3 regions of the Kineococcus esterisolvens genome follow, and region 2 is predicted to be linked to each of the others. Evidence: riboswitches for the same ligand, from Rfam matches in the RefSeq annotation. Region 2 holds a riboswitch; each other region holds the start of a gene.

Evidence for each region. A riboswitch is a leader RNA that binds a small molecule or an ion and turns the genes downstream of it on or off. The one in region 2 is predicted to bind thiamine pyrophosphate.
Region 1: it holds a riboswitch for thiamine pyrophosphate, as region 2 does, so the genes downstream of both, ACRYR8_RS20030 (ECF transporter S component) here and thiO (glycine oxidase ThiO) in region 2, are expected to answer to the same signal.
Region 3: it holds a riboswitch for thiamine pyrophosphate, as region 2 does, so the genes downstream of both, thiM (hydroxyethylthiazole kinase) here and thiO (glycine oxidase ThiO) in region 2, are expected to answer to the same signal.

The regions. Positions count from the first base shown of each region.
Region 1 covers NZ_JBJLRI010000106.1:3,857-7,732, reverse strand. The annotation lists gene ACRYR8_RS20035 (ATP-binding cassette domain-containing protein) at 1-935, opposite strand, end outside; gene ACRYR8_RS20030 (ECF transporter S component) at 928-1,542, opposite strand; TPP riboswitch at 1,592-1,696, opposite strand; gene ACRYR8_RS20025 (hypothetical protein) at 1,749-1,889, shown strand; gene ACRYR8_RS20020 (DUF4235 domain-containing protein) at 1,905-2,198, shown strand; gene ACRYR8_RS20015 (NAD-dependent epimerase/dehydratase family protein) at 2,259-3,227, opposite strand; gene ACRYR8_RS20010 (DMT family transporter) at 3,329-3,643, opposite strand; gene ACRYR8_RS20005 (GntR family transcriptional regulator) at 3,744-3,876, shown strand, end outside.
Region 2 covers NZ_JBJLRI010000018.1:19,433-23,308, reverse strand. The annotation lists gene ACRYR8_RS08300 (potassium channel family protein) at 19-786, shown strand; gene thiE (thiamine phosphate synthase) at 813-1,505, opposite strand; TPP riboswitch at 1,537-1,646, shown strand; gene thiO (glycine oxidase ThiO) at 1,637-2,812, shown strand; gene thiS (sulfur carrier protein ThiS) at 2,809-3,042, shown strand; gene ACRYR8_RS08280 (thiazole synthase) at 3,072-3,857, shown strand; gene moeB (molybdopterin-synthase adenylyltransferase MoeB) at 3,854-3,876, shown strand, end outside.
Region 3 covers NZ_JBJLRI010000016.1:11,493-15,368, reverse strand. The annotation lists gene thiD (bifunctional hydroxymethylpyrimidine kinase/phosphomethylpyrimidine kinase) at 1-601, opposite strand, end outside; gene thiE (thiamine phosphate synthase) at 598-1,263, opposite strand; gene thiM (hydroxyethylthiazole kinase) at 1,260-2,087, opposite strand; TPP riboswitch at 2,080-2,173, opposite strand; gene ACRYR8_RS07605 (GGDEF domain-containing protein) at 2,245-3,876, opposite strand, start outside.

The DNA of each region.
Region 1 (3,876 bases), on a different contig from region 2:
CCCACGAGCGGGGTCACCCGCCCCGCGGGCACGTCCACGTCCACACCGGTCAGGACGGTGGCGGGGGCGGGGGGCCGCAGCCCGCGGCGGCGGCGCACCAGCCCCAGCCCCGCACCGCGCAGCACGTCGCCGGTCACCGGCAGCCGCGGGGCGAGCAGTCCCGCGGGCACGGCGGCGGGCTCGGGCTCCGGCGCACCGGGCAGCCACAGCTCCCCCTCGCCCGCTCCCGGGACGAGGACCCGCCCGGGCGGGCCGTCGGCGGCGACGCGGCCGTCGCGGCCCAGCAGGACGACCCGGTCCACGTGCCCGGCCCACCCGGCCAGGTCGTGGTCGACGACGACGAGGGTGCGCCCCGCGGCGGCCCGGAGCACCGCCGCGCGCACGGCCTCGGCGGTGGGGGCGTCGAGCATCGACGTGGGCTCGTCCAGCAGCAGGACGCCGGGCTGCAGCGCCAGGACGCCGGCCAGCGCCAAGCGCTGGCGCTCGCCGCCGGACAGGGTCGCCACCTCCCGCCCGCGCCCGGCGGTGAAGCGGGCGGCGGCGTGGGCCCGGGCCACCCGCTCCCACACCTGCTCGCGGGGCAGCGCGAGGTTCTCCGGCCCGAAGGCGGTGTCGCGCCCGGCGGTGGCGGCCACGACCGCGTCCTGCGGGTCCTGCAGCAGCAGGCCGGCGGCGCCGGGACGGGTGGGCTCACCGGCGACGAGGACCTCGCCGGTGGCGACGGGCTCCCCGCCGGGCCCCTCCTCCAGCACGCCCGCCAGGGCGCGCAGCAGGGTGGACTTTCCCGCGCCGCTGGGCCCGGCGAGCAGGACGCGCTGGCCGGCGGGGACGTCCAGGTCGACCCCGTCCAGGACGGGTCGCGCGGCGCCGGGCGGGGTGACGCTCAGCCCCCGCACCCGCAGGGCGGCCGGTGCCGCGCCGGCCGCCTCAGCCACGGGTGCGGTGCTCGTGGCCCGCGGCGAACGCGGACAGGGCGCCGGAACGCGCCAGGGCCCGCACCAGGGCCCAGCCGCCCAGACCCGCCACGAGCACGCCGGAGACGACGAAGAAGCCCGCGTAGACGAGCTTCCAGTCCCAGCTCCACGCCGCCCAGTAGGCGGACCACTCGTAGACGGACTCGGCGGCGGCGGCCACGGCACCGGCCAGGACCGCGACGGCGAGCGTCCAGCGCCGCCACAGGAACAGCGCCACCGCGATCTCCACGCCCAGGCCCTGCACGGCGCCGGAGACGAGCACGCCGGCGCTCCACTGCGTGCCCAGCAGCGCCTCGACGCTGGCGGCGACCAGCTCGGTCAGCAGCGCGGCGCCGGGCCGGCGCACCACCAGGGCCCCGACGACGGCGGGCAGCAGCCACACGCCGCTGACGAGGCCCGCGACGGGCGGGAACAGGGCGAACAACGGGTCGAGGGCGCTGTAGGCGAAGTGCCAGCCCCAGAAGACGACGCCGAAGGCGACGCCGAGGACGGCGCTGGTGACGAGGTCGACGGTGCGCCAGCGGCCGGCGGGGCGGCGTCCGGTGCTCTTGCCGAGGGTGGTGCTCACGGTGGCCTCCTGGGTGCAGGAGGGGGACCCGCGGCCACGGTGGCCACGGGTCGAGGATCGCCCGACTCCCTACGCCGGTGCTAACCGGGTCAGGTTCGAGGGTCTGCGGCTGCCCGCACTCTCAGCGCCCTGCGGCGCTCCCCTGTCGTTCGGCGCCAACCCTACCCCGCTCCCCCGCCCCCGCGGTGGGCGAGCAGGATGGGGGTGTGCTGCGACACCTGCGTGGACCGGACGGCGGCCCTTCCCGGGGGGTGCGCCTGGTCACCGTCGTGCTCGTCGTGGCCCTGGTGGGCGCGACCGCCACGGCGCTGGCGCCGGTGCTGCGGTGGTTCCTGGACCTGCTGTAGGGCAGGGTGCACGCCATGAGTCCCATCGTCTGGAAGCTCGTCGGCCCCGGCGCCGCCGTCGCGGCGGGTGCCGTCGCCAACCGCCTCACGAAGAAGATCTGGGTGAGCGTCACGAAGTCGCCGCCACCGGCCAACCCGGAGGACCCGGACGTGGCGTGGAAGGAGGCCGTGGCGTGGGCGCTGGCCTCCGGCGCCATCATCGGCCTGAGCCGGCTGCTCGTGGAGCGCCAGGCGGCGGTCTGGTACCGCAAGGCCACCGGTGAGCAGCCCCCCGGCCTGCAGCGCGGCCAGGACGTCCGCACCTCCTGACGCGCGGCCGGCCGGGCGCTCCCCGCGACCGGGTGCGCTCGCGCCCGGTCGCGGGGCGGTTCAGCCCCAGCGGGCGGCGAGCCGGTCGTGACGGGCGTCGGCGTCGGGGTCGGTGCGGCGCAGCTCGGGGTGGTCGTCGTGGTGCTCGACGATCTCGCGCGCGCCGGCGGCGAAGCTCGTGGTCGCCGCGAAACCCGGCACCAGGCGCTTGAGCTTGGTGTTGTCGAAGAGGACCGAGTGCGCCTTGTCGCCCAGCAGGCTGGGCCCGCGCGAGGGGTCGTCGCGGGCGATGGCGTCGGAGGGCACGTGCACGAGGACCGGCTCGTCCGCTCCGGCGGCGCGGGCCAGGGCGCGGTGCACGGCGTCCCACGTGACCGCCTCGTCGGAGGTGATGTGGACGGCGTCACCGGTGAGGGCCGGTTCGCCCAGCAGCGGCACGAACCCCTTCGCGAAGTCGGTGTGGTGGGTCAGCACCCACAGGGAGGTGCCGTCGCCGTGCACGACGACGGGCGCGCCGCGGCGCATGCGCTCCACCACGGTCCAGCCGCCGTCCACGGGCGGCGAGGTGCGGTCGTAGGTGTGGCTGGGACGCACCACCGCAGCGGGGAACCCCTCCTCGCGGTAGGCCCGCGCGAGGAGCTCCTCGCAGGCGATCTTGTCGCGGGAGTACTGCCAGAACGGGTTCGCCAGCGGGGTGGACTCGGTGATCGGCAGGTGGCCCACGGGTTTCCGGTAGGCGGAGGCGCTGGAGACGAACCAGTACTGCCCCACGCGCCCGCGGAACGTCTCCACGTCGGCGGCGACGTGCTCGGGCGTGAACGCCAGGAAGTCCACGGCCACGTCGAACTCGCTGCCGCGCAGCGCCTCCCGCACGGCGGAGACGTCCCGGACGTCAGCGGTCACCTGCCGCACGCCCGCGGGCAGGGGGCGCTTGGACGCCGTGCCCCCGCGGTTGAGGACCGTCAGGTCCACCCCGCGCTCCACCGCCAGCGCCGCGCACGCGGAACTGATGATCCCCGTGCCCCCCATGAACAGCACCTTCAGCGCCACGCGCCCACTCCCGTCCTCGACACCGTCGTCGTACGCCGCCCTCGGTGACCGGTGGCGAGCCGAGGATAGGCCTGGAGCGCTCAGTGCACGACCTTGAGCCCGATGACGCAGCCGACGATCCCGGCGAGGAACAGCACCTTGAGCGCGGAGAAGCTCTCGGCGCCGGTGAGCATGGCGTACGCCACCGTCAGGACGGCGCCGATCCCGACCCACACCGCGTAGGACGTCCCCACGGGCAGCTCGCGCATCGCGTACGCCAGCCCGGCCATGCTGGCGACGACCGAGACGGCGAACACGACGGTGGGCCACAGCTTCGTGAAGCCCTCCGAGCGGTCCAGGGCCGTGGCCCACACCGCCTCGAGGGCACCGGAGAGCACGAGGACGATCCAGTGCACGCAGACCTCCTGGACGCGGGGCGAGGTCCCCACGTCTACCGGACCCGGCGACCGCTCCGGACGGGCGGGGGCGGCACGTCGCCCCGGATACCCTGAGCCGGTGACCCCCGGAGCCAAGTCGTCGCTGCACGCGCTGGGGTCCATCGAGCTGCAGACGCGGCGCGAGCTCATCCACGCCCGGCTGCGCGAGGCGATCAGCTCGGGCGAGCTCACCCCGGGCACGCACCTCGCGG
Region 2 (3,876 bases):
GCCGTTAGCAAGGCTGCCGTGAGCACAGCGACCACCGATCCGCGCGACGCCCGGGCCGACGCCCGGTACCGCGCCTACGCGCACCGCAGCGAACGGCTGGCGACGGTCGTGGCCGTGCTGTGGCTGGTGGCGTACTCGCTGCCGATCCTGCAGCCCGCGCTGCCGGAGCAGGTGCGGACCGCGTGCCACGTCGTGCGGACCCTCACGTGGGCGGCGTTCGGCGTGGACTACCTGCTCCGGCTGGCCCTGAGCCGGAACCGCGCGCGCTTCGTCGCGACCCACCCGCTGGACCTGCTGCTGCTGGTGCTGCCGATGCTGCAGCCGTTGCGTCTGCTGCGCCTGGTGACGGTGCTGCGCCTGCTGAACCAGCGCGCCGGCACGCGGCTGCGCGGCCGCGTCGGCCTGTTCGTGACCTCCGCGACGATCCTCATCGGTTTCAGCGCCGCCTGCGCGGTCCTGGACGCCGAGCGGGACGCCCCGGGGGCGACCATCACGACCTTCGGCGAGGCCGTGTGGTGGGTGGCGACCACCATCACCACGGTCGGGTACGGCGACTACTCCCCGGTCACCGCGACCGGCCGCGCCGTCGCGGTGGGGCTGATGCTCTCGGGCATCGCCCTGGTCGGCGTGGTCACCGGGTCGCTGGCGTCGTGGTTCCTCGACGAGGTCCGCGACACCTCCGGGGCCGACGCCGAGGCCACCCGGGCCGACGTGCAGCGGCTCGCCGAGGAGGTCGGCCGGCTGCGGGAGGAGCTCGCCGCCCGTCCCCGCCCCGGCACCCCCTGAGCCCCGGCGCCCGGGGGCACCGGGGCTCAGGCGGCGGGCAGCGGCTCCGGCAGGCGGCGCAGCAGCTCGGCGGTCGCCGCGGCCGGGTCGTCGGCGCCGGTGATCGCCCGCACGACCACGACCCGGCGCGCACCCGCCGCCACGACCTCCTCCACCGTGGAGAGGTCGATCCCGCCGATCGCGAACCACGGCGTCCCGGCCGCGCTCACCGCGGCGTGCCGCACGAGGTCCAGGCCGGTCGCGGCGCGTCCCGGTTTCGTGGGCGTCGCCCACGTCGGGCCCACGCACGCGTAGTCCACCTCGGGGTCGGCGACCGCCGCGTCGAACTGCTCGGGGGAGTGGGTGGAGCGGCCGACCAGGGTGCCGGCGCCCACGAGCCGGCGGGCCGCCGCGGGCGGCAGGTCCCGCTGCCCCAGGTGCAGGACGTGCGAACCGGCGACGGCCGCGACGTCCGCGCGGTCGTTGACGGCCAGCAGGCGGCCGTGCCGGCGGGCCGCGTCCGCGAACACCTCCAGCAGCTCCAGCTCCTCGGCGGCCTCCAGGCCCTTCTCGCGCAGCTGCACGACGTCCACCCCGGCGCCCAGCGCGGCGTCGAGGAACTGCTCCAGGTCGCCCTCGCGCCGGCGGGAGCCGGTGCACAGGTACAGGCGGGCGGCGCGCAGCGCCTCGCGCGGGTTCAGGGGTTCTCGCGTCTGCTGGGGTTCCCCGGTGTTCGGCACCTGGACGAGTGTGCCAGCGGCGGGGGTATGGTGACCGCACCACGGGAGCCCGGGATCGCGGGCTGAGAGGGCGAGCGCACTCGCCGACCGTCGAACCTGCTCCGGGTAGTGCCGGCGAAGGGAGAGTGCTGGTGGTTCCCCCCTGGGGTTCCCCGGCCGCGCACGGCGCGGTCCCGGGCCGCGTCGTCGTGCTCGGCGGCGGGGTGGTGGGGGCCGCGTGCGCGTGGCGCCTGGCCGGGCGCGGCCACCGGGTCGTGCTGGTCGACCCCGTGCCCGGCGGCGGCGCCTCGCGCGCGGCGGCCGGGATGCTCGCCCCCGTCAGCGAACTGCACCACGGCGAGCGGGAACTGCTGGAACTGGGCCTGCTCGCAGCGGCGGGTTTCCCCCGGTACGTCGCGGACGTGGAGCGCGCCGCCGGCGGTGCACCCACCGGGTACCGGGCCTGCGGGACGCTGGTGGTCGCGCTGGACGCCGGTGACCGCGCCCGCCTCGCCGACGTGCGCCGCGCCCAGGAGCGCCTCGGCCTGGACGTCCGCGCCCTCACCGGCCGGGAGTGCCGGCGCCTGGAACCCCTGCTCGACCCCGGGGTCAGCGGCGGAACCCTGGTGCGCGGCGACCACCAGGTCGACCCCCGGGAACTGCTGCGGGCGCTGCGCGCGGCAGCCCGGGACCGCGGCGTCGAGCACGTCGCCGAGACCGGTGAGGTCCTCGTCGAGGACGGGCGCGCCTCGGGGGTCCGGCTCGCCGGCGGTGCGGTGCTGCGCGCGGACCTGGTCGTCCTGGCGACCGGTGCGCGCGCCCACCCGCACGCCCCGGTGCGCCCGGTGAAGGGGCAGGTGCTGCGCCTGCGGATGCCCCCCGCCGGCCACCTGCTGACGCGCACCGTCCGCGGCGTGGTGCGCGACCGCGACGTGTACCTGGTGCCCCGCCGCAGCGGGGAGCTCGTCGTCGGGGCCACCACGGAGGAACGGGGTTTCGACGAGGCGGTGACCGCCGGCGCGGTGCACGACCTGCTGCGCGACGCGCAGGCGCTCGTGCCGGGCGTGGCGGAACTGGAACTCGTGGAGGTCCTGGCGCGCTCGCGGCCGGGTTCCCCCGACAACCTGCCGCTCATCGGGTTCGGCGAGGTGCCCGGCCTGCTGCTGGCGACCGGGCACCACCGCAACGGAGTGCTGCTGTCGGGGATCACGGCCGACGCCGTGGCGGCGCTGGCCGCCGGCGAGGACGTCCCGCCCGAGGTCGCGGCCTGCGACCCGGGGAGGTTCGGGTCGCGCACCGCGGCCCGCGAGGAGGTGAGGGCCCGGTGACCGGGAGTTCGAGCGGGGAGGTCGAGGTGCTCGTCAACGGGGAACCGCTGCGCGTGCCGGAGGGGTCCAGCGTGGCGGAGGTGGTGGCGCGGTTCGCCCCGTCGCTGGAACCCGGCCGCGGCGTCGCGGTCGCGCTGTCGGAGGAGGTCGTGCCCTCGGGCCGCTGGGCACGCACGCCCGTCGCCGCGGGAGACCGCCTCGAGGTGCTCCAGGCGGTGGCGGGAGGGTGAGCGCGCCGACGACGGAGGGCACCGGGACGCTGCACGACGACCCGTTCGTGCTCGCCGGCCGGGAGTTCCGCTCCCGCCTCGTCACCGGGACGGGCGGGGCGGCGAACCACGACGTGCTGGAACGCGCCCTGCGCGCGTCCGGCACGGAACTGACGACGGTGGCGCTGCGGCGCGTCGACCCGGCCGCCCGCGGTTCCCTGCTGGACGTTCTCGAGCGCGCCGGCGTCCAGGTGCTGCCGAACACCGCCGGCTGCCGCACCGCGCGCGAGGCGCTGCTGACGGCGCGACTGGGCCGCGAGGCGCTCGGCACGGACTGGGTGAAGCTGGAGGTCGTCGCCGACGAGGACACCCTGCTGCCGGACGCCGTGGAACTCCTCGACGCCGCCGAGCAGCTCGTCGACGACGGTTTCACCGTGCTGGCCTACACCAACGACGACCCGGCGCTGGCGCTGCGGCTGGAACGCGCGGGGTGCGCCGCCGTGATGCCGCTGGGCGCGCCGATCGGCACGGGGCTGGGGATCCTCAACCCCCACAACATCGCCCTCATCGCCGAGCGCGCCGGGGTCCCCGTCGTCCTGGACGCCGGCATCGGCACCGCGTCCGACGCGGCGCGGGCGATGGAGCTGGGCTGCGACGCGGTGCTGCTGGCCACGGCCGTCACGCGCGCGCAGGACCCCGAGCTGATGGGGTCGGCGATGCGGCACGCCGTGCTGGCCGGCCGCGCCGCGCGGCTGGCCGGCCGCATCCCGCGGCGCTCCCTCGCGCTGGCGTCCTCCCCGTGGGAGGGCCTGGCGGACCTGGAGCCGAACCCGTGAGCGCCCGGCTGCCGCCGCT
Region 3 (3,876 bases), on a different contig from region 2:
GTCGCCGCACCAGGTGGGTTCCGGCGGGTTCGGCGAGCACGTCGACGCTCTCGGCGCCGTCGAGGTGCCCGCCCTTGAGCAGCACCGCGGTGCCGGTGCGCCGCAGCAGCTCCTCGGCCTGGGCGGCGACCTCGTCGGGGTCGCGGGCGGCCCTCGCGCCCAGCAGCACCGCCGCCTCGGGGACGTTGGGCGTCACCAGGTCCGCCACCGGCACGAGCTCGTCGCGCACGGCGGCGACGGCGGAGGCGTCCAGCAGCCGGTCGCCGCTGGTGGCGACCATGACGGGGTCGACCACGACGGGGCCGGGCCGGCGCTCGCGCAGCACCAGCGCCACGGCGCGGGTGACGGCGGCGTCGGCGAGCATGCCGGTCTTGGTGGCGTGGACGGTGACGTCGTCGAGCAGCACCTCCAGCTGGCGGCGCACGAAGTCCGCCGGGACGACGTGCACCCCGGCGACGCCGCGGGTGCTCTGCGCGGTGAGCGCGGTGAGCACGGCGGTGCCGAACGCGTCCAGGGCGGCGAACGTCTTCAGGTCCGCCTGGATCCCCGCTCCCCCGCTGGGGTCGCTGCCGGCGATCGTGAGGGCGACGCGCGCGCTCACCGGTCCACCGGGGATCCCGCCGCGGGGCGGCCGTCCCAGCGCGCCCGCAGCCCGGCGGCGGCGGCGCGCGGGTCGGGGGCGGCGCACACCGCGGACACGACGCAGAACCCGGCGACGCCGGTGCCGCGCAGCTCGTGCAGGTTCCCGGCGTGGAGACCGCCGATCGCCACGCACGGGGTCCCGGCGGCGGCCCGCACGACGGCGCGCACACCGTCCGGTCCCAGCGGGGCGGCCGCGTCGGTCTTGGTGCCGGTGGCGTGCACGGGCCCCACCCCGAGGTGGTCGACGACCCCGGCGGGGACGGCACGCACCTCCTCCACGCTGGAGACCGACAGCCCCACGAGGACGTCGGGCCCCACCAGGCGGCGGACCTCCTGCGCGGGCAGGTCCGACTGGCCCAGGTGCACGCCGTCCGCGCCGGCGATCAGCGCGACGTCCACGGCGTCGTTCACGACCAGCGGGACACCGGTGCCGCGCAGCACGTCCTGCACGGCGCGCACGAGCGCGAGCAGGTCCCGGTCGCTCGCGCCCTTGCCGCGCACCTGCACGGCGCTCACGCCGCCGGCGACCGCCTCGCCCACCACGGCGGGAACCCCCCGCGGCCCGCACATCGCGGTGTCGGTGACCAGGTACAGCGAGGGGTCGAAGGGCCGGGCACTCACGCCAGCCGCCCGGTGCCGGCCAGGTCCGCGCGCAGGGCGGCGGCGTCCACGGCGTCCAGCTCGTCGATCCACGCGATCGCGAAGCTCCCGGGCCGCGGGCAGCGGGCGGCGGCCCGCTCGGCGGCCAGCGCGACGTGCGCGTGCGCGGTGACGGCCCCCAGCAGCGGGTCGCCGGTGACGGCGGTGCAGGCGGCGACGAGGGCGCCCAGGGAGCAGCCGGCGCCGGTGGTGCGCGTCAGCAGCGGTGATCCGCCGCGCACCCGCACGACGCGGTCCCCGTGGACGAGGACGTCCACCTCGCCGGAGACCGCGACGACGCCGCCGGTGCGCTCCGAGAGCCGGTGCGCCGCGGCCAGGGCGTCCTCGGCCAGGGAGGTGGAGTCCACGCCGCGCCCGCCGGCACCGGAACCCTCCAGGCCCATGACCTCGGAGGCGTTGCCGCGCACGACGTCCGGTGCGTGCTGCAGCAGTTCCCGGGCGGTGCGGGTGCGGAACCCCAGCGCGCCGACCGCGACGGGGTCCAGCACCCACGGGTTCCCCGCGGCGCGGGCGGAGGCGGCGGCGAGCGCCATGGCGCGGGCCCGCTCGTCGTCGAGGGTGCCGACGTTCACGAGCACGGCGGAGGCGACCTGCGCGAACTCGGCGGCCTCGCGGGGGTTGTCCACCATCGCGGGTGCGGCGCCGGCGGCGAGCAGCGCGTTGGCGGTGATCGTGGTGACGACCGAGTTCGTCAGGCACTGCACCAGCGGGTGCTCGCGGGCCAGGGCGTCGCGGACGTCCGCGACCTGCTGCGCGCTCGGGCGCGCGGGGTTTCCGGCTTCCACGCCGTGACATCCCTTCGTCAGCACTACCTGCGTCAGGTTCGACGGGTGTGATCTCAGCCCCTCGCGGGGCACCCCGTGTCGCGGGCGAACCTAACACCGCCCCCCGACCCGCCCCGACCCGCCCCGACCCGGCCTGACCCGGCCGGGTCCGGCCCCGTCAGGCGACGGGAGCGGGGGCCGCGGGGGTGACGGCGGGGGTGACGGCGGGGGTGTCGCTGACGACGGTGGTGTTGCGCCCCGCCTCCTTGCCCTCGTACAGGGCGATGTCGGCCAGCGCGACGACCTCGGCGGCGCTGAGGCCGGGCTGCCACTGGGCGACGCCGATCGTGCAGGTCTGCCCGTGCGGCACGGCGGCGCGGATGCGGTCGGCGACGGCGCGCGCGCCGGCGGCGCTGCACCCGGGCAGCGCGAGCACGAACTCCTCCCCGCCCCAGCGGGCGAGGGTGTCGACCTCGCGCAGGCAGCCGGCGGCGGCCGCGGCGAACTCCTGCAGCAGGTCGTCGCCGGCCAGGTGCCCCTGCGTGTCGTTGTAGCGCTTGAAGTGGTCCAGGTCGATGAGGCAGAAGGACAGCGGCAGCCCGCTGCGGACCGCGCGGGCGATCTCCTTGGTGGTGGTCTCGTCCCAGCGGCGGCGGTTGGCCAGGCCGGTGAGGGGGTCGCGCTCGGCGGCCACGGCCAGCTGGGCCAGCAGGTCGGCGCGTTCCACGCCGTGGGCGGCCTCCTGGGCCAGGGTCGCCAGGACGACCCGGGTCTGCGCGGGCAGTTCCTGGACCCGGGTGCGCCAGACGCTGGCGAGCAGGCCGGCGGTCCGCCCGTCGGTGGCGGTGATCGGCTGGTAGGCGACCGAGACGGCGCCGAGCGCGTCGCGCAGCCGCCCCGAGGCGCCGGTGTGCCCGGACAGGTCGCTGACGAAGACGGGCGCACCGCGCCGGAACGCGTCGGCGAGCACGGTGGGCTCGTCGGCGGGGGTGCTCACCGGGACCATCCCCTCGCCCCAGACCGCCCGGGTGACGAGGTCCCCCCGCCCGTCGGGCTCGGCGAGGTACACCCCGTCGGCGCCGGTGATGCGAGCCGTCGCCTCGCACAGGGCCTGGCGGGTGTCGGCGGCGGAGTTCAGGGACCGCAGGGCGTCGGTGAGCATCGCGGCGGCCTCGGCCTGCCGCTGCGAGTCGTCGGCCTGCCGGCGCACCTCCGCGAGCAGCTCGTCGCGCTCGTCGCGGCCCAGGGCGAGCACGAGCCCGATGACGGTGGTGAGCACGGCGAAGGCCTGCCCCGCGAGCGCACGGAGGGCCGGGTCGGGCTCGGCGGCGAACGGGCCGTGCCCCAGCAGGGTGGGCACGAGCGCGGCCAGGCCGGTGAAGAGGCTGTGCCACACCACGGTGCGGGTGCAGAAGCGCAGCGCCGCCCAGACGGTGAGCACGGGCAGCAGGAACACCAGGTCGGGCACCCCGGGGACGGTGAACTGCACCGCGTACGCGACGGCGGTGACGGCGAACGCGGTGACGCCCTCGGCCCAGCGGCGGCGGGCCACCGGAGCGCACGGCACCGGGGCGGACCCGTCCCGTGCGCTGGTGGCGACGAGCCGCAGCCCGACGCACGCCAGCAGCAGCACGCTGAGGCCGTTGCGGGCGGCCCACACCGGCAGGTCGACCCAGGTGACGTGCCCGGCCTGCCACCAGGCGGCCGGCGGCCCGACGAGCGCGCCGGCGGCGACGGCCGCACCGGTGGCGGCCAGCAGCCGCAGCAGGGCCCGCACGCCGCGCAGCGGCCGGCCCGGGCCGGCACCGGG